3 regions of the Proteus mirabilis HI4320 genome follow, and region 2 is predicted to be linked to each of the others. Evidence: predicted binding sites of a transcription regulator. Region 2 holds the regulator's gene; each other region holds the start of a gene.

Evidence for each region. The regulator PurR, encoded in region 2, represses purine synthesis genes. The targets are predictions, from matches to a motif close to CANGCAAACGTTTGCNTG.
Region 1: the regulator PurR is predicted to act here: its motif matches at 4,197-4,214, upstream of rbsD (D-ribose pyranase).
Region 3: the regulator PurR is predicted to act here: its motif matches at 6,002-6,019, upstream of cvpA (colicin V production protein).

What each region holds. Positions count from the first base shown of each region.
Region 1 is NC_010554.1:116,045-123,890, forward strand. It holds gene rbsK (ribokinase) at 1-276, opposite strand, end outside; gene rbsB (ribose ABC transporter substrate-binding protein RbsB) at 353-1,243, opposite strand; gene rbsC (ribose ABC transporter permease) at 1,283-2,248, opposite strand; gene rbsA (ribose ABC transporter ATP-binding protein RbsA) at 2,250-3,758, opposite strand; gene rbsD (D-ribose pyranase) at 3,766-4,185, opposite strand; gene dxs (1-deoxy-D-xylulose-5-phosphate synthase) at 4,526-6,400, opposite strand; gene ispA ((2E,6E)-farnesyl diphosphate synthase) at 6,467-7,390, opposite strand; gene xseB (exodeoxyribonuclease VII small subunit) at 7,391-7,654, opposite strand.
Region 2 is NC_010554.1:1,472,283-1,480,128, reverse strand. It holds gene PMI_RS06775 (riboflavin synthase) at 180-836, shown strand; gene cfa (cyclopropane fatty acyl phospholipid synthase) at 926-2,080, opposite strand; gene punC (purine nucleoside transporter PunC) at 2,383-3,600, opposite strand; gene punR (DNA-binding transcriptional activator PunR) at 3,720-4,622, shown strand; gene purR (HTH-type transcriptional repressor PurR) at 4,632-5,657, opposite strand; gene cydH (cytochrome bd-I oxidase subunit CydH) at 5,926-6,009, shown strand; gene sodB (superoxide dismutase [Fe]) at 6,144-6,722, opposite strand; gene PMI_RS06745 (sulfite exporter TauE/SafE family protein) at 6,962-7,777, opposite strand.
Region 3 is NC_010554.1:1,908,923-1,916,768, forward strand. It holds gene PMI_RS08720 (LacI family DNA-binding transcriptional regulator) at 1-866, shown strand, start outside; gene yfcD (NUDIX hydrolase YfcD) at 863-1,405, opposite strand; gene PMI_RS08730 (glutathione binding-like protein) at 1,601-2,215, shown strand; gene PMI_RS08735 (TIGR01777 family oxidoreductase) at 2,280-3,185, shown strand; gene PMI_RS08740 (UbiX family flavin prenyltransferase) at 3,205-3,786, opposite strand; gene purF (amidophosphoribosyltransferase) at 3,908-5,425, opposite strand; gene cvpA (colicin V production protein) at 5,456-5,947, opposite strand; gene dedD (cell division protein DedD) at 6,130-6,768, opposite strand; gene folC (bifunctional tetrahydrofolate synthase/dihydrofolate synthase) at 6,758-7,846, opposite strand, start outside.

The DNA.
Region 1 (7,846 bases), 1.4 Mb from region 2:
TGTCTTGGGAATAATACGAATTGCATCAGTATCAATATTATCTGTTTTTAATTGAGCGATGATTTCGCGACCAATAGCATCATCTCCCACACAGGCTATAAACGTGATATCGGCACCACTACGTCCACAAGCGACGGCTTGATTTGCCCCTTTACCACCAAATGCTATTTTATAGTCATGACCAATCACGGTTTCTCCGGGCTTGGGAAATTGTGCAATATTCATAATATGGTCAACGTTAATGCTACCTAAAACAGCAAGGCGGGGAGTTGTCATAGCCTTTATCCTTTGAAAACCTAGTTTATAACGAAACTAACCACGCAGTGAAAGTACTACGTGGTTAGATGGGTGATTATTTTTGAGTGACTAATTCAAGCTCAACAGGAATAGTGGGATCCACTTTTTCCCCTTTCAGAATTTTATCAGCGGTTTGAATACCAATAATACCAATTTGATCGGGGCGTTGTGCAATAGTCGCACCTAAAACACCTCGGTTAACCGCTTTAATGCCATCATTTGTGCCATCGAAGCCAACAACTAAGACATCGGTACGACCTGCAGTTTGTAATGCACGCAATGCCCCTAATGCCATTTCATCGTTTTGAGCAAATACCGCTTGCACTGAAGGATTAGCGGTTAATAGATTTTGCATAACATTAAGGCCTTTAGTACGGTCAAAGTCAGCAGGTTGGCTTGCTAATATATTAAGTTTGTGAGCATCAACAGCTTGTTTAAAGCCTTCTCCACGCTCACGAGAAGCGGAGGTTCCGGCGATCCCTTCTAGTTGGATCACTTTGGCATCATTACCCACTTTTTCCGCAATATAATCTCCCGCCATTTTTCCTCCTAGGCGGTTATCAGAAGCAACATGGCTAACAACCTCACCTTTATTGGCTACTCTATCTAGGGTTACTACAGGAATTTTAGCTTTATTTGCCATTAACACGGCATTACCTACAGCATCAGAATCCGTTGGATTAATGAGCATTAAACGGGTGCCTTTTACGGTTAAGTCCTGCACATTTGCCAATTCTTTGGCTGGATTATCCATTGAATCAAGTACGACTAAGTCATAACCTAATTTATCCGCCTCTTTTTGTGCACTGTCTTTCATGGTGACAAAGAAAGGATTATTGAGCGTTGAAATAACGAGGGCGATAGACTCTTTTGCTAATGCATTGGCACTTATGGTAGCGCTTAGAGCAACCACTGAGAGAAGCGTTGCTATTTTTTTTAGTTTCATAATATATTCCTGTCGGGGTTCGGATTAAGAGAAAGCGTATTATTTTTTGTTATCAACCAGCACGGCAAGTAAGATGACAACAGCTTTGACTATCATTTGATAATTGGATGATATGCCTAATAAATTGAGTGCATTATTGAGAAAGCCTAAAATTAACGCACCAATAAGTGTGCCCATTATGCGTCCTTTACCGCCAGCAAGACTGGTACCACCTAAGACGACAGCGGCGATAGCATCCAGTTCATAACCATTGCCAGCCATTGGTTGGGCGGAAGAAAGACGAGCAACTTCAATGACACTGGCAAGGGCCGCTAATAAACCGCAAAGCGCATAAACAATAATTTTGATTTTATCGACACTAATACCAGATAAACGGGTTGCTGCTTCGTTTCCTCCAAGGGCATAGATATAGCGACCCAAGCGTGTGTGATGCAATACATACCACGCGCTTAAAAAGACAATCATCATCAGCCAAATAGGGGTGGGGATCCCAAAGGGGCGTCCAATACCAAACCAGCTAAACAGGTCGGCATTATCGCTAAATCCTGTATTTATTGGACTGCCATCAGTATAAACACGCGTGACACCACGCAATAACAGCATCATCACTAATGTGGCAATAAATGCCTGCACTTTACCTTTAGCGATAATGACACCTGTAACGCCACCAATAGCTGCTCCTAATGCTAAAGCACCGACAACAGCCACTAACGCATTAACATCAGCCCCTACCATAGAAGCAGCAACAGCACCGGTTAAAGCGAGTAATGAACCTACCGATAAATCGATACCAGAGGTTAAAATGACTAATGTCATACCTACAGCCATAATTGCGTTAACAGAGGTTTGTTGTAGAATGTTAAAAATATTATTTAAGGTAAAAAAATTCGGGCTGAGTGTTGAAACCACGACAATAAGCAACAATAAGGCAATGAGTGATTTTTGTTCTAATAACCAAGCCTTAGAGAACCATCGTTTTGACGCTGGTATTGATTTTGTACTCATCTCAAACTCCTACTGTAGCACCATATTGTTTACCAACAGCCGCCGCCATTAGCATCTCTTGTGTGACATTATTGGCAGAAAACTCACCGCTGATACGACCTTCATGCATAACTAAAATGCGGTCACTCATTCCCATTACCTCTGGCATTTCTGAAGAGATCAAAATGATGCTTAATCCCTCTTGTTTAAACTTATTAATTAATTGGTAAATCTCTTTTTTCGCCCCCACATCGACACCGCGGGTAGGCTCATCAAGAATAAGCACTTTAGGACGAGTCATTAGTCCGCGAGCAATAGCGACTTTTTGCTGATTACCGCCTGATAAAAAACCAATGATCTGATTGATGGACGGGGTTTTTATGTTGAACAATTTAATAAAGTCACTGACAGTTAATTGCTCTTCTTTATGATTTAAGATCCCCATAGTGCGACTAAAATAAGGTAGCGCCGTCAGTGACATATTCTCTTTTACTGACATACCTAGCACTAAACCATCGCGTTTTCTGTCTTCAGAGATATAAACAATACCTTGGGCAAGTGCATCTGCAGGCTTTTTGATCTGACAAATTTTACCTTCTAACGCCACGCTACCTTGTGTTTTTGGCAATGCACCGTAAATCATTTTCATTAATTCAGTACGGCCTGCGCCCATTAACCCTGAAATACCTAAAATTTCATTTTCATATAGGGAGAAGCTGACATCATGTATATCTGCACCACTTAAGTGAGAGACATTAAGTTTAGTTTTTCCTGCAGGAATATGGATGCGAGGGTATTGATCTTCTAATTTACGGCCTACCATCATTTCAATAAGTGTCTCTTCTTGTAATGAAGAAACGGGCTTTTCGCCAATAAATTGACCATCGCGCAACACAGTTACATCATCACAAATATCAAAAATTTCTTTTAATCGATGTGAGATATAGACAATGCCACAACCTTGATTTCTTAATTCAGTTATCACACTAAACAGAGAGCGAGTTTCGGTGTCTGTCAATGCATCTGTCGGTTCATCCATAATAATCACTTTAGAGCCAAAACTGAGTACTTTGGCAATTTCAACCATTTGCTGATCACCAATGGATAATTCAGAAACTGAGCGATGACTGCGATAAGGAAGGTTTAAGCGAGCAAGTAATTTATCCGCTTCTGCATACATTTTTTTCCAATCAATGGCACCAAATGCACGGGTAAACTCGCGACCTAAAAAGATATTTTCTGCAATGGTTAATTCAGGGATAAGATTGAGTTCTTGATGGATAATACCTATTCCGGCTTCTTGAGAAGACTTAGGACCATTAAAAGAGCAACGTTCCCCTTGATAAATAATTTCACCTGCGTCTTTTTGGTAGATACCTGTTAGCACTTTCATTAGTGTGGATTTACCTGCGCCATTTTCACCAACAAGTGCCATCACTCGGCCAGGATAAATTCGTAACGTCGCACCAGATAATGCTTTTACGCCTGGAAATGATTTATCAATATTTTTTAATTCAAGTAATGCTTCCATATTGGCCTCAGAAAGTCACACCAGAAAACAGCACGATATTGGCATAAGGAGAGCATTCACCTGTTCTTATCACCGCTTTATTATCTGGAAGTTGTGTTTTAAATTCTTCATGAGTGACATAAATGATCTCGATAGGTTTTTTTTGTTGTTGTTCTAATAAATGCAAATAACGGGTTATCTCACTAAAAAGAAGTGGGTTTATATTTTTAATTTCTATGGCAAGCATAACGGCTTCGACTTGCATTTCATGGGTGATCGTTTGTAACACTGACATAAAGTCAGGGATCCCCTGAGTTAAAGCAAGATCGATACGCTCAACAGAGGAGGGTATGGGTAATCCAGCATCTGCAATCGTTATTTTGTCAGTATGCCCTAAACGTGCAATTACGCTAGAAATTGAACTATTAAGTAATACACCTTTTTTCATCTTTGCCTCCTCAGCGAAACGTTTCGCTGTTCTACATAGTAGGAAATGAAAATAGGAAAACAAGTTGGATTTATTTATATTGTGAAGGTGATCGAAACGTTTCGTTAAAGGAAAGAAAAAAGGAAAAATCTAACTGATTGAATCAATTAACGCTGAATGGATTCAATTTTAAAATTGATAAATTACAGTTAATTTCATTAAAAAGTGATCTTTAACAAGATTTGAAAATAATTAAAAAAGAAAAGAAATAAGGGCAGTTTTTACAAGAAAATAAAGTCAGAATTTATTAACCTTATCAATAGTCTCTCCGGCTTTACAAGCAAGAGAGACTTTTGAAATATTATCTCAAAGAATGAGCCTGATAAGCTTTAATCGATTTTTCAATGCCTGTTGCATCAAGTCCTAAATCGGCTCTGATCTCTTCTTGTCCACCTTGTGGCACAAAAAGATCAGGTAACCCTAAATTGAGTACGGGCACTAAACAACGCTCTTGCATTAATAACTCGTTAACGCCGCTACCTGCGCCACCCATAATGGCATTTTCTTCTAAGGTGACCAGTATGTCGTGTTGTTTGGCAAGGGAAAGGATCAGTTCTTTATCTAGTGGTTTGATAAAGCGCATATCTGCAACTGTTGCATCCAGTTTTTCTGCAACATCTAAGGCTTCGGGTAATAAGGTTCCGAAGTTTAAAATTGCAATACTTTTACCTTGGCGACGAATAATACCTTTTCCTATAGGAAGTTCGCTCAGCGGTTGTAATGGCGCACCAACCCCTGATCCTCTAGGATAACGTACAGCGACAGGCCCTTCTTGATAATGGTAACCTGTGTGCAACATTTGGCGACACTCATTTTCATCGCTAGGTGCCATAATAATCATATTAGGGATACAGCGTAAGAAAGAGAGATCAAAAGCTCCTTGGTGGGTCTGACCATCCGCACCAACAATGCCACCACGATCGATAGCAAAGAGTACCGGGAGTTTTTGGATAGCCACATCGTGGATCACTTGATCATAAGCGCGTTGTAAGAAGGTAGAGTAAATAGCCACGATCGGCTTATAACCACCAATAGCTAATCCAGCAGCGAAGGTGACGGCGTGTTGCTCCGCAATTGCGACATCAAAGTATTGTGCGGGGTACTCTTTAGAAAAGCGCACCATACCAGAGCCTTCACGCATAGCAGGGGTGATTGCCATTAACTTTTCATCAGTGGCAGCTTCTTCACATAACCAGTCCCCAAAAATTTTTGAAAACGTCGGGCGTGCATTCGGGCTTTTAGGTAAAGTACCTGTCTTTGGATCAAATTTAGGTACCGCATGCCAACTGATTGGATCTTGCTCTGCGGGAGCGTAACCCCGACCTTTTTTGGTCATAATATGTAAAAGTTGCGGCCCTTTTAGATCGCGCATATTCGTGAGCGTTTGTACTAAAGCAATAACATCGTGACCATCAACTGGACCAATATAGTTAAAACCTAACTCTTCAAACATGGTGCCGGGCACAACCATGCCTTTAATATGTTCTTCTGTCTTTTTCAGTAATTCTTTAATTGGGGGAATACCAGAAAAGACTTTTTTGCCACCTTCACGTAGCGTGGTATACAGTTTGCCAGATAGAAGTTGTGCAAGGTGGTTATTTAGTGCCCCGACATTTTCTGAAATCGACATTTCATTATCGTTAAGTACCACTAGCATATCTGGATTAATATCACCGGCATGATTCATGGCTTCAAATGCCATTCCTGCAGTAATTGCACCGTCACCAATCACACAAACAGTCTTTCTGCCTAGGTTTTCTTGCTCTGCAGCAACAGCCATACCCAGTCCAGCACTGATAGAGGTGGATGAATGACCAACACAGAGTTTGTCATATTCACTCTCATCACGCCAAGGGAAGGGATGTAAGCCGTTTTTTTGACGAATAGTATCAATGCGATCACGACGACCCGTTAATATTTTATGAGGATAAGCCTGATGGCCCACATCCCAAATCAGATTGTCAAAGGGAGTTTTATAAACGTAATGAAGCGCAACCGTTAACTCAATAGCACCTAAACCTGAGGCGAAGTGACCACTTGAGCGGCTGACACTGTTAAGAAGATATAGCCTTAGCTCATCACAGAGTTTAGGTAAACTCTCTTTTGGTAATAGGCGTAAATCTTCGGGTGTTTCAACCAACGCCAATGTGGGATATTTTTCGATATCAATGCTCATGTGATGCCTATTAATTAATGACTTGTAATAGGGAAAGAGCAGGTAAGCTGCTCTTTTTATTTTTTATTAGTTTTTCCGTTCTACGATAAAATTCGCTAATTGTTTTAGCGTAGAGGTATCGTACTCGTATTGTTCAAGAAACGCTAAGGCATCCAATGCTTCGTTATACAATTCCTGTGCTTTCTTTTGTGCTTGTGCTAAACCAAGTAGAGCCGGATAAGTACTTTTTCCAGCTTCTTGATCACTTCCCTGTCGCTTTCCAGTCTCTTCAGTGCTCCCAATAACATCTAAAATGTCATCCTGAACTTGGAAAGCCAAGCCTATAGAGTGGGCATATTTATCCAGTGCAGGTAACACATCGTGCCCTTTTTGCCCTGCGCTAAGTGCCCCTAGGCGAACCGCTGCACGAATTAATGCACCTGTTTTATGTAAATGAATTTTCTCAAGAGCGACAAGATCAATTGATTTATCTTCGGCATCAAGATCAAGTGCCTGTCCACCACACATACCCGCTAAACCACTGGCTGTGGCTAATTCAGCAATCATGGCTACGCGATCGGCAATGGCGACATCAGGCATCGCATTTTTGGCTAAAATTTCAAAGGCCAAGGTTTGTAATGCATCACCCGCTAAAATGGCATTGGCTTCGCCAAACTCAATATGACAAGTGGGTTTTCCTCGACGTAAATCATCATTGTCCATTGCCGGTAAGTCGTCATGGATCAGTGAATATGCATGAATGCACTCAATAGCGGCTGCTGGCACATCAAGATTAGCAACAGGTACGTTAAACATTTCTCCTACCGCATAAACGAGAAATGGGCGTAAACGTTTCCCCCCCAAGAGTGCTCCGTAGCGCATTGCTTGGCTGAGTGGCATATCAGAAAAAGGCAACGTTTGTAGCGCTTGGTTGAGTGCTTCATCAACACGCTGATGTGCAGAATGTAATTTTTGACGGAACGCATCCGTACATAAAGTTGCGTTACTCAATTATTCAGCCTCTTGGATAAAATCATCAGGTGTAGCGTCATCATCCTCTTTGAGTAAGATGCGAACACGTTGTTCAGCATCTTGTAATGTTTTTTGTCCCACACGAGCTAAACGAACACCATGTTCGAACTCATTAAGGGCCTCTTCTAAAGGTAATTCACCTGATTCTAAGCGGTTAACTATTTGCTCAAGTTCTTGCATCGAAGCTTCAAAACTTGGAGTTTGCGTGGTGTCTTGGTTAATTGATGTCGTTTTTTTAGCCATAATATTTTTGATGATAAAGCATGTTAGCTGAATAATAGTGATCATCTTACTACAATTGAGAAGAAAATTTCTTATTCAGTCAGCGATTTTTGCGGGTGAGGCCTAAATATTGGTGATATACTTTGTGACTTTTATAAACTCCAGTCAATTAATATCACTGTAGTTTATGTCTCTACTTAATAACCTATGACC
Region 2 (7,846 bases):
ATGACGTTTTTCAACCACAGAATTTTGATAAGTAAATAAGTGGTTTTACGTTATATTTGATGGCAAACATCATAAGGGGAGAAGGCAATAATGATCCCTTTGTGTAATATCACTTATGTTATCCTGATTACACTAAATTAATTAAGATAAACTCGCTTATCAGTCCAAGGAGATGTGAGATGTTTACAGGTATTGTTCAGGGAAAAGGACGTGTTATTGCCATTGAAGATAAAGGTGATTTCCGTACCCATATCATTGAATTACCTTCCGAGTTAGTCAATAACTTAGAAACAGGAGCTTCGATCGCTAACAATGGTTGTTGCCTAACCGTCACAAAAATCGATGGCAATAAAATTAGTTTCGATTTAGTGAAAGAGACGCTGCGCTTAACTAATTTGGGCGAGTTAACGGTTGGTTCAGAAGTTAATATTGAACGAGCGGCCAAATATGGCGATGAAATTGGTGGTCATGTGATGTCTGGTCATATTGTCACTACGGCTGAAATTGCGAAAATTATTACTTCAGAAAATAACTTACAGATCTGGTTTCGTATTTTTGATCAGACATTGATGAAGTATATTTTGCATAAAGGTTTTATTGGCATTGATGGTATTAGTTTAACTATTGGTGATGTGGTTAATAATCGTTTCTGTGTCCATCTGATCCCTGAGACTCGCGATAGAACGACGTTAGGTCGTAAGCGTTTGGGGGATAAAGTTAATATTGAGTTAGATCCACAGACTCAGGCGATTGTTGATACCGTAGAGCGTGTTATGGCGCAACAAGCATTAACGGTTAAGCTTCAAGCAACACACGAAGAAGAAAACGAAAAATAATATAGTCTGTTATCAGACGACTAGAATTAAAAAATCCCGTTTTTCAGTCTATGGAAAACGGGATTTTTACCTCTATTGATAGCTAAAAATCAGCGAGGTGTGCGTAATCCACCTATTCTACCTTTCGGGCTTAACATAATTTGCCATAATTGAATGTCTCTGGCGCGGAAAGCACCCGCACAAGCATTCAAGTAGTAGCTAAACATGCGTTTAAAACGAGGTGTATAGTTAGATTCAATTTCAGGCCAGCTAGCTAAAAAACGCTCATACCATGCCATTAAGGTTTTGTCATAATCGGCACCAAAATTATGCCAATCTTCCATAACAAATTTATTTTCCATTGCCTCAGCGGTTTTTTGAATAGACGGCAAACAACCGTTAGGGAAAATATATTTACTTATCCAACTATCGACATTAACTTTATTGTGATTAGAACCAATGGTATGTAATAAAAATAATCCATCTTCTTTGATATTACGACGAGCGACATCAAAGTAAGTGGCATAGTTTTTCGGGCCAACATGCTCGAACATACCAACAGAAACGATACGGTCGAACTGCTCGTTTAAGTCACGGTAATCTTCTAAGATGATATTGACATCAAGACCTTTACAGCGCTCTTGTGCTAATTTCTGTTGTTCAACTGAGATGGTCACCCCTGTAACAGAAACGCCATAGTTTTTGGCAGCATAAGCAGCAAGACCACCCCAGCCACAGCCAATATCAAGCAATGTCATACCTGGTTTTAGCTCTAACTTACGGCAAATAAGGTCGAGTTTGTGCTGTTGAGCAACTTCTAAGCTATCCGCATCCTTCCAATATCCACAGGAATATTGCATATAAGGATCTAACATTGCGGTAAAGAGGTCGTTACCTAAATCGTAATGCTCTTTACCCACCATCCACGCTCTTTTTTGTGTTTGTAAATTAAAAATGCGTGCCATGGCTATTTTTAAAATATCGCGCCAGTTACTTGGCAATTTATTTTCAAGACCTGCTCGTAAAACTTTATGAAAGAATATATCAAGACGTTCGCAGTCCCACCAACCATCCATATAGCTTTCACCGAGACCTAATGAGCCTTGTTGTAATACTCTTTTATAAAAATCTTTATTATGCACTTGGATATCATAAGGTTCAGAACCATTGATATGAATGTCTGCTTGAGCGAGCAGCTCTGATGCGATCCGTTGATAAGGATCATTGGAGGTCTTTCGGCCTTCTTCTACACAAGATGTACTCATATACTCTCCGGCGTAAACTAAGCGGGTTTTGAGGCATGAAGCAAGAAAGGATAATGCAGATTGGTAGAGTTAAAACAATATTGAATTCAACACAGATTGAATGAATAAAATTATTAAGAGAACTAATCTGACATAATCAGCAAATTATCTGTTTAATGCCTCAAAATCCGAAAGAAAAATGAATAAAACGCTTAAGCGTTTGAACAAGTATAGAGATGTAAATAGGTTTTCTCTAGAAAATAAAAAGGCCATTTTATATAAATGGCCTTTTTTAAGAATTTTCCTAAAAACAGGGTATGGCGTTATTCTGTCGCCTGAACTGTGTGTTTGCTAACGGATTTATTACGTTGAATAAAGTAACCCAGCGCCATTGGAATAGCCGTGAGTGCCATAATCGCTGTGGTATTAATTAATGGCTGTTGGCTAATAAAGGCTGAGACAATAAAGCTTGCTAAACTACATAGACCTAATTGTAGCGCATTTTGCAATGCAGCAGCTTTACCACTCACTTCCGGGTAGGCTGATAGCGCATTAGAGACAGCAATGGGATAAGAAGCACCGTTCATCACAGCCATAATACAAAATGGAATTAAAATTGTTGTTAATGTTGGGTGTGTATATTTGGCGACTAAGAACAACGCTGTCATGCTCACTGCGTAGCCAATTAACAATAAAGGTAATAGTGTTTTACCCGACATTTTTGATAATAAAATGCGACAACCATAACCACCTACCATAAATGCGATGGTTTGTGGAATATAGCTTAAGCCGATATCTTGTGGTGAATAACCCATCTTCTCAAGGATAATCGGAGAGCCTGCTAACCAAGCAAAGAAACCCGCACTACAGGACGCGTAAACTAATACGTTACCGGCATAGATAGGTGACTTAAGCAAAGTTAAAAATGATACTGTAGATGGGCCTGCATCAATAACTGATTTTTGTTTAATATTTTTTAGCATCAATGTGGGTAGCATTAATACAAGAGTAATTGCCATCAGCAACATAAAAATCATGCGCCAGCCACCGTGGTTTAACAGAAAAGCACCAATGAGTGGCGCTAAGGCTGGGGAAAGGGCGACCAATGGCATAATTGATGCGAAAACGTGTTGAGCGCGAGACTCATCAAAACGGTCTATCACTAGTGCTTGCCAAATAACGGCTGCAGAGCAGACGCCAAAGGCTTGTAAGAAGCGCATGGTTAGTAAACCGGCAGCACTGTCTACCCAAAGCATACCTAGACAACCTAGGGAGAAGAAACTTAGCCCAATAAGTAAAATAGGCTTACGCCCCAATTTGTCTGAGAGTGGTCCCCAAAGTAGTTGAGCGACAGCAAAGCCAAATAGAAAGATACTTAAGCTGTTACTGACGGCGCCTTCACTGATTGATAATTCGCGTTGCATCATACCAAATGCAGGCAGATACATATCGATAGCTAAATAGCCCAGCATACTAAGGCAGGCGAGATACACCATAAAGAGAGAAGGTGTTTTTGATTGTGTGGAATTCTTTAAAGTCATTTTAATTTTCTATGTTATGTGATGTAAAACATTTTATATATTGTAGCTAAGAGTGATTTTACTTGTGAAACGGGAATATTTGGTTAATGCTGTGAAAAAAATTCAAAGGAATAAATATTATGTGGTCAGAATACTCGCTAGAGGTCGTTGATGCTGTCGCTAGAACGGGGAGTTTTAGCTCAGCCGCTCAAGAATTGCACAGAGTACCCTCCGCGGTGAGTTACACCGTGAGACAATTAGAAGAATGGCTTGCCGTTCCTTTGTTTGAACGCCGGCATCGTGATGTTGAATTAACCGATGCGGGTAAGATCTTTATTAAAGAAGCCCGTTCTGTTATCAAAAAAATGAATGACACTCGCCATATGTGCCAGCAAGTCTCAAATGGCTGGCGGGGGCAGTTTAGCATTGCCGTGGATGGTATTGTCAAACCGGCTAGAACACAGCAACTTATTCTGGACTTTTATCGCCATTTTCCTGATATCGAACTCTATGTTTATCCTGAAGTTTTTAACGGTGTCTGGGATTCATTAGTGAACGGGCGTGTTGATTTGGCTATTGGTGCCACTAGAGCTTCACCTATTGGTGAACGTTATAGTTTTAAAGATATGGGCTTTATGCCGTGGCGATGTGTGTGTCATGCTGATCATCCTCTTGCAAGCGCGGCACATCCATTAACCGATGATGAACTACGGCCTTATCCTAGTTTATGTTTAGAAGATACCTCACGTAGTTTACCAAAACGAGATACTTGGGCATTAAATAATCAGCGCCGAATGATAGTACCTTCATGGGATATGGGGCTTGAGTGTTTATTAGCAGGATTATGTGTTGGTATGGTGCCTTGGCACCGAGCGGAGCCATTAATCGAACAAGGTAAGTTGGTTACCCTTACCTTAGCACAACCCTTGCCAGACAGTCCGTGCTGTCTAACATGGGTTGATAAAAGCGAATCGCCGGCATTAACTTGGCTATTAGATTATCTAGGCGATAGCCAAACCTTAAATGAGGAATGGCTTCGTTAATGAAGGAGATCAGCGGCGATAATCAATAAATGGACCATCGGCAACAGAGCGACGTTCTACTAGGCGCGGGTGTACTTCGATAGTTTGTGCATCCTCGCGTTTATTCACAATACGGTCGAGTAACATGGAAAAAGCCATTTGTCCTAAACGCTCTTTCGGCTGGTGAACCGTGGTTAAAGCTGGTGTGAAATAGCGTGCATTACGGATATTGTCGTAGCCGACAATGGAAATATCGGCAGGAACACGTAATCCTAACTCATCAGCTGCACATATTGCTCCCATCGCCATAACATCACCGCCACAAAATACGGCAGTAGGGCGTTGCTTTTGATTGAGCATTTGGGTCATGGCTTTGTAACCAGATTCAGGTTCAAAGTCACCTTGTACAATCCACTCTTCTTTTACCGTAATTTTCGCTTCTTCCATGGCTTTTAAAAAGCCCTGTAAACGACCGCCTCCGGTATTTCGCTCTAGAGGGCCGGGGATAATACCAATATCACGATGACCTCGTTCAATAAGATAACGACCGGCTATATAGCCACCATGGAATGCGTTATCAATAATGGTATCAGTAAAGTCACCGCGGGCTTTTCCCCAGTCCATTACGACCATCGGAATATTACGATAACCTTCTAAGAGAGAAAGAAGATGATCGGGATATTCTGAACACATGACTAATAAACCATCAACACGTTTTTGTGCCAACATAGCTAAATAAGCTTTTTGTTTATCAAGATTATTATGTGAATTACATAAAATTAGCGTGTAGCCTTTGCTATAACAACTATTTTCAACAGCTTCAATCACTTCAGCAAAGTAAGGTGCTTCACTGGACGTGGCTAATAAACCAATAGATTTAGTGTGATTGACTTTTAAACTACGTGCGACAGCACTCGGCGAATAATTTAATTCTTTTATCGCAGCCCAAACTGCCGCTCTTGTGTTCTCAGCAACAAAACGAGTTTTGTTGATCACATGAGAAACAGTCGTGGTTGATACGCCTGCGCGTTTTGCCACGTCTTTTATTGTTGCCATGGTGTGGAAAACTCCTGACCTTCATTGGTCTCTTTTAATTCATTTTATGGTTTAACTGCCAGTATAGTCATATATAGGGCAAACACTGGCAATAATTTAGCGATTAGCTGTGAATTTTGTATGATCTAGCTCAAAAGTGAAAGTATTAATCAATGTTATAAATTGTGCTCTAGTCGCTATTTTAGCAAAACTTGATATGTAATAATAATTAACCATGACAAGATTATGGTTTAATCTGAGTATTATAATCATTTTGAGGGAGAAATAGATGGATACGGATCTGAAATTTGGTTTAAGTACCGCAGTAGCAGCACTGGTTATGATCGTAATATATGCAAGTTTATTGTTTTGATTGTTAATTGCTAATTATTTACTTAAATTTTAGCTATCCAAAGTGAGCAATCAAATATATCAATATAACAAAGGGCACTAGGCCCTTTGTTATTAGATTATCAAAAATGGTTTTCCCATCTCTGAAACAGTCAATTAAGCAAGATTTGCTTCAACAAATGACCAGTTAACCAGTGCCCAGAACTCTTCTAAGTATTTCACACGTGCATTACGATAGTCGATGTAGTAAGCGTGCTCCCAGACGTCAACAGTTAACAGTGGTTTATCTTCGCCAGAAACAGGTGTTGCAGCGTTAGATGTATTAACAATGGCTAATGAGCCATCTGCTTTTTTCACTAACCAAGTCCAACCTGAACCAAAGTTTTTTGCAGCTGCATCATTAAATTGTTTTTTGAACTCTTCAAAAGAGCCAAACGCTTTATTGATTGCTTCTGCAATTTTACCTGTTGGTGCACCGCCTGCGTTTGGTGCTAAGCAATTCCAGTAGAATGTATGGTTCCAAACTTGAGCAGCATTATTGAAAATACCACCTTCAGTAGTTTTGATGAGCTCTTCTAAAGATTTATTTTCTAAATCAGTACCTTTAACCAAGTTATTTAAGTTGGTTACGTAAGTTTGGTGGTGTTTGCCGTAGTGGTATTCTAATGTTTCTTTAGAGATATGTGGCTCAAGAGCATCTAACGCATAAGGTAATTTTGGTAATTCGAAAGACATTGCGTACTCCTTTATCCTATCATTTTCGGGTTTTGTGCCTTAAACCATTCCATCTAATTCAACTGAATTGATAAAATGAGGCAAATGAACTCACTAAGTTGTTACTATTTTGCTAATTATTTTAACAAAAATTCATTGAAATAACAGCTAAATATCTTTTATCTATTAGTATAGAACATATAGATTAGTTATATTGATAAGAGTATCTCTCACTAAGATAGAGGTAAAGTGTTAAAACACTATCCCAATATCAGGGTATATAACATTTTAGCCATGACGATTAATAAGAATAGGGCAAATATTTGGCGTACTCTGGCAATAGGTAGTTTATAGGCAACTTTTACGCCGATAGGGGCTGTAAGTATACTGGTAATACTAATACCAATAAAAGCAGGTAGATAGACAAAACCTAAATAATAGTCTGCTAATTCAGTTTGTTGCCAACCATAAACGATCCCCATAACAGTCCCAATAGTGGCGATAATCACACCCAGCATTGATGATGTTGCAATACATTTACGGGTATTAAACCCCCAGTGGCTTAATAGCGGTATTGTTATGGTGCCACCCGCTATACCAATAAAACTTGAAATAAAACCCACTAAGCTACCACCGGTTGTCAGTGCTGGTTTTGAAACCACCGGATCTTGGGCATTCTCAACACGTTCAGCTTCTTTTTTCTTGGTCAGTAATCCATATATGGTATAGGCCATAAAAATACAAAAGATAATTTGTAATAGGGTATTTGAGAGTTTTTGTACTAGGAATGTCCCAACTAGCATACCGAGAAGAGTGCCTACAGCGAGGAGCGGAAATTGTGACCATAAAATCGCTTTATGTTTATTATGCGAATAAGCAGAAGAGGCGGTAGAAAATATAATGACAGAAAAAGAGGTTGAGAGGGCGATTTTCATTACCATATCTGCAGGGATAGCTTGTTGGCTAACAACATACATCACAATAGGAACAATAATGGCTCCACCACCAATTCCTAACAATCCGGCAAAAAATCCAGTTATACATCCCACAATCAGAAACAGTAAAATCATTTCCATTACTAAATACTCATAAGTTTAAATATGCGAGTTTTGACGAGTCCATGATAATGGCAGATCCCTATTAGA
Region 3 (7,846 bases), 440 kb from region 2:
CAGCAGGGGCCTTAGCTTCCGCTCAAAGCCATATTATTGCTGTACTACTGCCCTCTTTTACTGATAAAGCCAGTGCTGATTTTATGCAATCATTGCAGCAGATCCTCAGCCGTCATCATTATCAAATATTAGTGGGATGTTATGAATATCAGCTCCATAAAGCAACTGATGTAATTAATATGCTATTACAGAGTAACCCTGCCGCATTAGTTGCCTTTGGCTCCCAATTAAGTGATGTACAGTTCTTACATATCAGTAATGCCAATGTGCCTGTTGTCAGTGTCGCGAGTCAATCTAATGAGCAATCTGCAATAAGTATTGATTGCGGTTATGAAAAAGCGGCATTTGATTTAACCCATTATTTAATTCAGCAAGGTAAACGTTGTGTCGGCTATGTTGGTGCGCTACAAGGACAACGTTTACACCACCAGCAAATTACTGGTTGGTCGCGTGCTTTATTAAAAAATTATTTAAATGCTGAGCAAAGTGTTACTACGCCCGACCCCGCTTCTATGGCATATGGTCGACAAGCATTAACAGAGATCTTATTACGTCAGCCCGAACTAGATGCCGTTATTTGTAGCCATGAGAGTATTGCTTTGGGAATGATGTTTGAGTGCCAACGAAGATTAATTAAAATTCCCCAAGATCTCGCTATCGCCTGCTTAGAAGGCTCTGAAAATAGCGCCCAAATAGCACCTTCCCTGACATCTATACATTTTAATTACCATAAAATAGGTAAAGAGGCAGGTAAGCACCTAATTGCACTATTGCAACATTTACGTGATGAGGTTGATAACGCTATGTTTGAAAATACCGTTATCAACTATGCTTATCGTTTAGAACTCGGACAAAGTACCCCTTAGTCAGTGGTTTCTTTTGTGTCCAAGCGAGTACTATTATTTCGCGTTAACCATAGAGAGAGTGCTTTAAGTGAATCAGGGGTAAATTCATCACAACGTTCAGTGATTTCTAAGGGAGTAAGCCAGCATACTTCCTCGATTTCTTCTGGCTGTAATGCAAATGGCCCATGTGATACACAACTAAATAAGCTTCCCCAAACGCGGCAACTCTCATCGTCATAATAGAATTGTCCATGTTCGGCAAAAGGAACCCCGGCAATACCTAGCTCTTCTTCTGCTTCACGACGTGCACTTTCGAGTGCATTTTCACCTTGTTGTACTACACCACCCGCGGTTGCATCTAACCAACCTGGATAGAAATCTTTTGTTTCAGTACGGCGTTGTGCCAAAATTTTTCCCATGCCATCGTGCACGACAATATAAGTTGCTCGGTGACGTAGGTTTTCTGCTCGCATTTGTTGACGTGTTGCTTGTGCAACAACTTCATTTTTTTCATCAACAATATCAACCCACTCGACCACTGCCGTATTTTCTTGTTCCATCCTCAACAAACCTTTTTTAATCGATGCTAAACGATCGTAATTTTTATCCTGAATATACCAAAATCACCATATTTCACCACTATAATAATCATAGGTAATTTGCTTTATTCATCTTGCGATTTTTTGCTTTTTATGATGTTACTAGGCAGACTGTAAAATATACGCTATTGAATATCACCTTATTGCGGAGGTTTTATGATCGATCTTTATTATGCAAACACCCCGAATGGCCAAAAAATTACGCTTTTCCTCGAAGAAGTCGCCATGCCTTATACTTTGCATCATGTTGATATTGGCAAAGGTGATCAATTTAAACCCGAATTTTTAGCTATTTCACCCAATAATAAAATTCCTGCTATTGTCGATAATGCTCCCGCTGACGGTGGTGAACCACTCTCTATTTTTGAATCAGGTGCTATTCTTATCTATTTAGCAGAAAAAAGTGGCAAATTACTTAGCCATGATCTGCGAGAAAAAATGACCCAACTACAGTGGCTATTTTGGCAAGTGGGGGGATTTGGTCCTATGCTTGGACAAAATCATCACTTTACGCGTTACGCCCCTGAAAAAGTACCTTACGCAATCGATCGTTATACAAAAGAGACCGAGCGTTTATATCAGGTGTTAGAGAGCCGACTCGCTCAATCTCCTTATCTTGGTGGAAACGATTATAGCATTGCTGATATAGCCACCTATACTTGGGCTCGTTACCATGACACACATCATATTGATCTAGCAGATTATCCTGCGGTAGAAAAATGGCTAAATACAATAAGCCAACGTCCAGCAGCCAAAAAACTGTTTGGTTAGTGACTAATCTCACCTATCAGGATGATACAACCTTAATTAGGATAGAGTAATCAGGAGGATGGTGATGAATATACTTATCACAGGTGGAACCGGATTAATTGGCAGAGCACTTATCTGCCAACTCGCATTAGATAAACATAATATTACCGTACTTTCCCGTTCGCCACAGAAAGTCTACTCTCATTTCTGTAATGAAATGGCGTGTTGGACGCATTTAGATGATAAAGAAAACTTAAACCAATTTGATGCAGTGATTAATCTTGCTGGAGAACCAATTGCAGACAAACGCTGGACACCGGAGCAAAAACAAACGTTAGTTAATAGTCGATGCAAATTAACCCAAAAGCTGGTGGATTTAATAAAAGCCAGCGACTCTCCCCCTAGTGTTTTAATTTCTGGCTCTGCGGTGGGTTTTTATGGTGATCAAGGTGAAAATAATGTCACTGAAGAGACGCCACCTAAGGATGAATTTACTCATCAACTCTGTGCCAAATGGGAAAATATTGCACTCGATGCACAAACGCCATTAACACGGGTGTGTTTGCTACGTACTGGTATTGTACTCTCTACAAAAGGAGGGGCATTACCTAAAATGAGCCCGCCTTTTAAATTAGGTTTAGGTGGAAAATTAGGTAATGGTAAGCAATATATGCCATGGATACATATTGATGATATGGTCAATGCCATCGTATTTTTACTTAATAATAACAATACCCAAGGCGCCTTTAATCTGACAGCCCCTCATCCAGTACAAAATAAAGCATTTACCACGACTTTAGCTCACGTACTGAAACGCCCTGCATTTATGACGGTTCCTGCCACAATATTAAAATTAATGATGGGAGAAAGTGCCACATTAGTTTTAGGTGGGCAACAAGCGTTTCCTAAGAAACTGCTCGATGCAGGATTCAGCTTTCGTTACCCACAACTGGAAGGCGCTTTAGAAGATATTATTCGCCATAAAAAATAGTCACTCGTCACACAGGGGATCAACGGGCAGGTTTATCCCCTTGCCAACGCTGAAAAAGATCATCCGGCAAGTCAATGTCAAATTGATCAAGCACTCGATTTACTGTCTGATTAACAATGTCATCGATCGTTTTAGGCTGAAAATAAAATGCAGGTACTGGTGGCATAATGATGGCACCAAGCTCAGCAGCTTGAGTCATTAAACGTAAGTGCCCTAAATGTAACGGTGTTTCGCGTACACATAGCACTAATTTACGTCCTTCTTTTAACACGACATCAGCGGCACGTGTCACTAACGTATCAGTATAGCTATGTACAATACCGGAGAGGCTTTTAATCGAACAAGGTAAAATAACCATACCATTGACCCGAAACGAGCCTGAAGAGATAGTCGCCCCTATATCTCGATCGTCATAAATAATATCAGCTAAAGCATGAATATCTTTGAGAGAATAATCCGTTTCTAATGAAATGGTACGACGCGCCGCTTGACTGATCACCAAGTGAGTTTCTACGGTTGGCACGGATTTAAGTATTTCTAATAAACGAATACCATAAATTGCGCCACTGGCACCTGTTAGCCCGACAATCAGCTTTTTCATTATAATCCTCAGAATATATATCTTTGTTAATCATTATGATGATTAACCCTCAAAAAACAAGCGCCGATGTAGTGTTACGCTAGCATCGACGCTTGATAAAGGTGGCTATTTTAACGGAAAATTAGCCTTCGTTATAGATTTCTAAGTTCTCAGCTTCATGTTGATCACGAATTTTATGTTCATCATCACGACGTAAATTTTCAAGGTAATCTAAATAGCCTTGATCAATATCTTTTGTGATATAGACACCATCAAATACAGAGCATTCGAATTGGTTGATATCTGGATTTTCTTCTTGAACAGCGGCAATTAAATCAGAGAGATCTTGAAAAATAAGTCCATCAGCACCAATCAGTTTACGTATTTCATCCACTTCACGCCCATGAGCAATTAATTCATTGGCATTAGGCATATCAATACCATAAACATTAGGGAAACGCACTTCTGGAGCGGCTGAGGCAAAATAAACTTTTTTAGCCCCCGCTTCTCTCGCTAACTCAACAATTTGCTCTGATGTTGTGCCACGTACGATAGAGTCATCGATAAGTAACACGTTTTTATCGCGAAATTCTGCACGGTTGGCATTTAGTTTACGACGTACTGATTTGCGACGCTCTTGCTGGCCGGGCATAATAAAAGTACGTCCAACATAACGATTCTTCACAAAACCTTGTCGATAAGGTTTATTTAAGATGTGGGCAATTTCTAATGCAATATCACAAGAAGTTTCAGGAATAGGGATCACCACATCTATTTGTAAATCTTCCCACTCTTTAGCAATTTTAGCGCCGAGTTTTTGCCCCATACGTAGACGGGCGTTATATACGGAAATTTTATCAATAAAAGAGTCTGGACGCGCAAAATAAACATACTCAAATAGACAAGGCACTAATTGCGGATTTTCAGCACATTGACGAGTAAACAGTTGTCCTTGCTCTGTGATATAAACAGCCTCACCGGGTGCTACATCACGCAAGAATTCAAATCCTAGTGTATCTAGAGCGACACTTTCAGACGCAACCATATACTCACTGCGTCCATCTTCTAAAGTACGTTTGCCTAACACTAAAGGACGAATGCCATAAGGATCACGAAAAGCTAATAAGCCGTGGCCGATGATCAAAGCAACGCAAGCATAAGCGCCACGTAATTTTTTATGCATAGCCGCAACAGCGGTAAAAATATTATCTGGCTCTAGCGGAAAATGATCGAAGCGATCTAATTCATACGCTAGCACATTGAGTAAAATTTCGGAGTCTGAGGTGGTATTGATATGTCGACGAGCAGTTTCAAATAATTGACGACGCAACAAATGCGCATTGGTTAAATTACCATTATGTGCAAGTGTGATCCCAAAAGGTGAGTTAACATAAAAAGGTTGCGCTTCTGATGCACTCGAACTGCCCGCGGTTGGATAACGTACATGTCCTATTCCGATAGTTCCTTTTAAACGCAACATATGACGCGTTTCAAAGACATCTTTCACCAGCCCATTTGCTTTGCGTAGACGAAAACCGTTATTCTCATCAATTGTTGCAATGCCTGCTGCATCTTGACCTCGGTGTTGTAACACCGTTAACGCATCATAAATCGATTGGTTTACTGGATTAACTCCAGCGATACCGACAATACCGCACATGAAAAGATCCTCATCAGCCAGACGGAGAGGTTACATTTTCTCCGACACGAAACTTGACGCATTTTGTAGGTAGTCAAAGAACCACCTAATAATATGGTTGAATTGAGGAATAAGCTCAGAACGTTGCCAATCGGCACTGTCTGCCATAGGAGTAAAAGCACCCAAGACAAAAAGTAACGCTGATACAATCAGCACACCTCTTAAAGCCCCGAAACAGATCCCCAACACACGATCTGTACCTGATAACCCTGTGCGTTGAACAAGAGAGCTAATCACATAATTAATCACCGCACCGACAATTAGCGTTGCAATAAACAGTGTGACAATCGCAATCCCGTTACGAACCAGCTCATCTTCAAACCGAGTAAAATAGACGGCTAGATAAGGATAAAACTGACTTGCAACAAAAAAACCACAACCCCAGGTGATAAGTGATAATGCTTCACGAACAAAGCCACGGATCAGGCTAACTAATGCAGAAAAACCGATAATGGCAATAATGGCGTAATCTATCCAGACCATAAATCTCTATCCAATAACGATGCCCCGCATTAATACGGTAGCATTCTAACAGAAAACGAAAACGTTTGCGTAACGCTAATTTTCGATAATTTTAAAATAATTTACGGCGACATGAAAAATCATAATCGCCGCAATAAGTTAACACCTTGTTACTTCACTCATCTGATGTCTCATCAACATAGTTATGGTTTATAGGCTCTTACTTCACCTTGCAGGCCTGTTAGCTCTTTAAGGCGAGGTAACATCGCCTGTAACTCTGCTTTTGAGGCATTAGGCCCAATATAGATACGTGTCACTTTTCCTGAAACAGGGCGAGCAGGCACGGTATATACTGGATAACCGGAGAGGTGCATTTTTGCAATAATTTCTTCAACTTTCGCCGCATTTTTCAAGGCACCTAACTGCACAACCCAAGCCTCACCTTTCGGCGCGGTTGTTTCTGATACCGCCGGTGGCGGAGTAGTTGGTGGCTCTACAGGCGGATTAACCACTTTAGGTGGCTCAACAACCGGGGTTGATGGCGCTACTTGAGGCTCCGATACTTCAGGAGTAGAAACTTGAGGCTGTTCAACCCCCGTTACCGCTTCAGAGATCATCGCCTCAGAAGCACCCTCTGATGGCGTTGACGGTGTCGTGGTTTGCTCAATCGGCGCTATTGATTCAATATCTTGCTCATCACCGGGTTTGGGGACTAAAGGAATAGAGGCAAATTGGTCTTCGTTATATTTCTTATCGCCGTCAAATAATGTAGGAAGAAAAATAACCCCTACCGCCACAAGAACAACGGCTCCGACTAAGCGATTTTGAAATTTACTTGCCACTCGCACTCTCCTTTTCCAATAGTTCCATTACATGAGCAACGGTATGGAATGATCCACATACAACCACAATATCATTTTTTTGCGCCTCAGATATTGCTTGTTGCCATGCTTGCTCGACACTATCAAATACTGCCGGATAGTCGAGGTGCTGAGCTAATACCTGAGCTGATGCGCCACGAAACTCATTCAATGGTGCAACATACCACTGATCGGCTTGAGGGGATAAACACGCTAATGTACCCGCAATATCTTTATCACCCAGCATACCAACAACAATGCGCACTTTGGTATCAGAATAACGCGGTAATTGCGCCAGTTTTTCGGCTAAATATCCAGCAGCATGCGGATTATGAGCAACATCAAAAATAACTAATGGATGCTGCGAAATTATCTGAAAACGTCCCGGCAACTGAGCTTTACTCATTCCCTCAACAATACTTTGATGGGTGATCCCTTGGCTCACTTTATCGTCGCTTTTCAATAAGCAGCGTATTACTGCCATTGCCGTACCTGCGTTGGCTAAGGGAATATTAGGGATGGGAAGTTTTTCAAACTGCTTATCTGCACTACGCCAATGCCAGTGATCACCATCAATAGAAAATGACCAATCAACACCACGACGAAATAATTTAGCCTGTTTCTGTTGCGCGACTTGTGCAATAGACAGTGGCATATCTGGCTCGCCTACAACAGCATAGTGATTTTTACGGAAGATACCGGCTTTTTCATGACCAATATGCTCTCTATCAGCCCCTAACCAATCGGTATGATCAAGGGCAATACTGGTGATAGCTGCAATATCGGCATCAACAATATTGGTCGCGTCTAAACGCCCCCCTAACCCAACTTCAAGAATAACCACATCAAGCTGAGCTTGTTGAAATAGTTTCAATGCGGCGAGTGTGCCGTATTCAAAAAAAGTCAGCGAAATATCGCCTCTGGTTTGCTCTATTTCAGCAAATACTTGACAAAACTCAGCTGGTGAAAGCTCTTTACCTTGAATGCGAACACGCTCGGTATAACGGACAAGATGAGGTGAACTATAAACCCCCACTTTCAATCCTGAAGCCATCAAAAT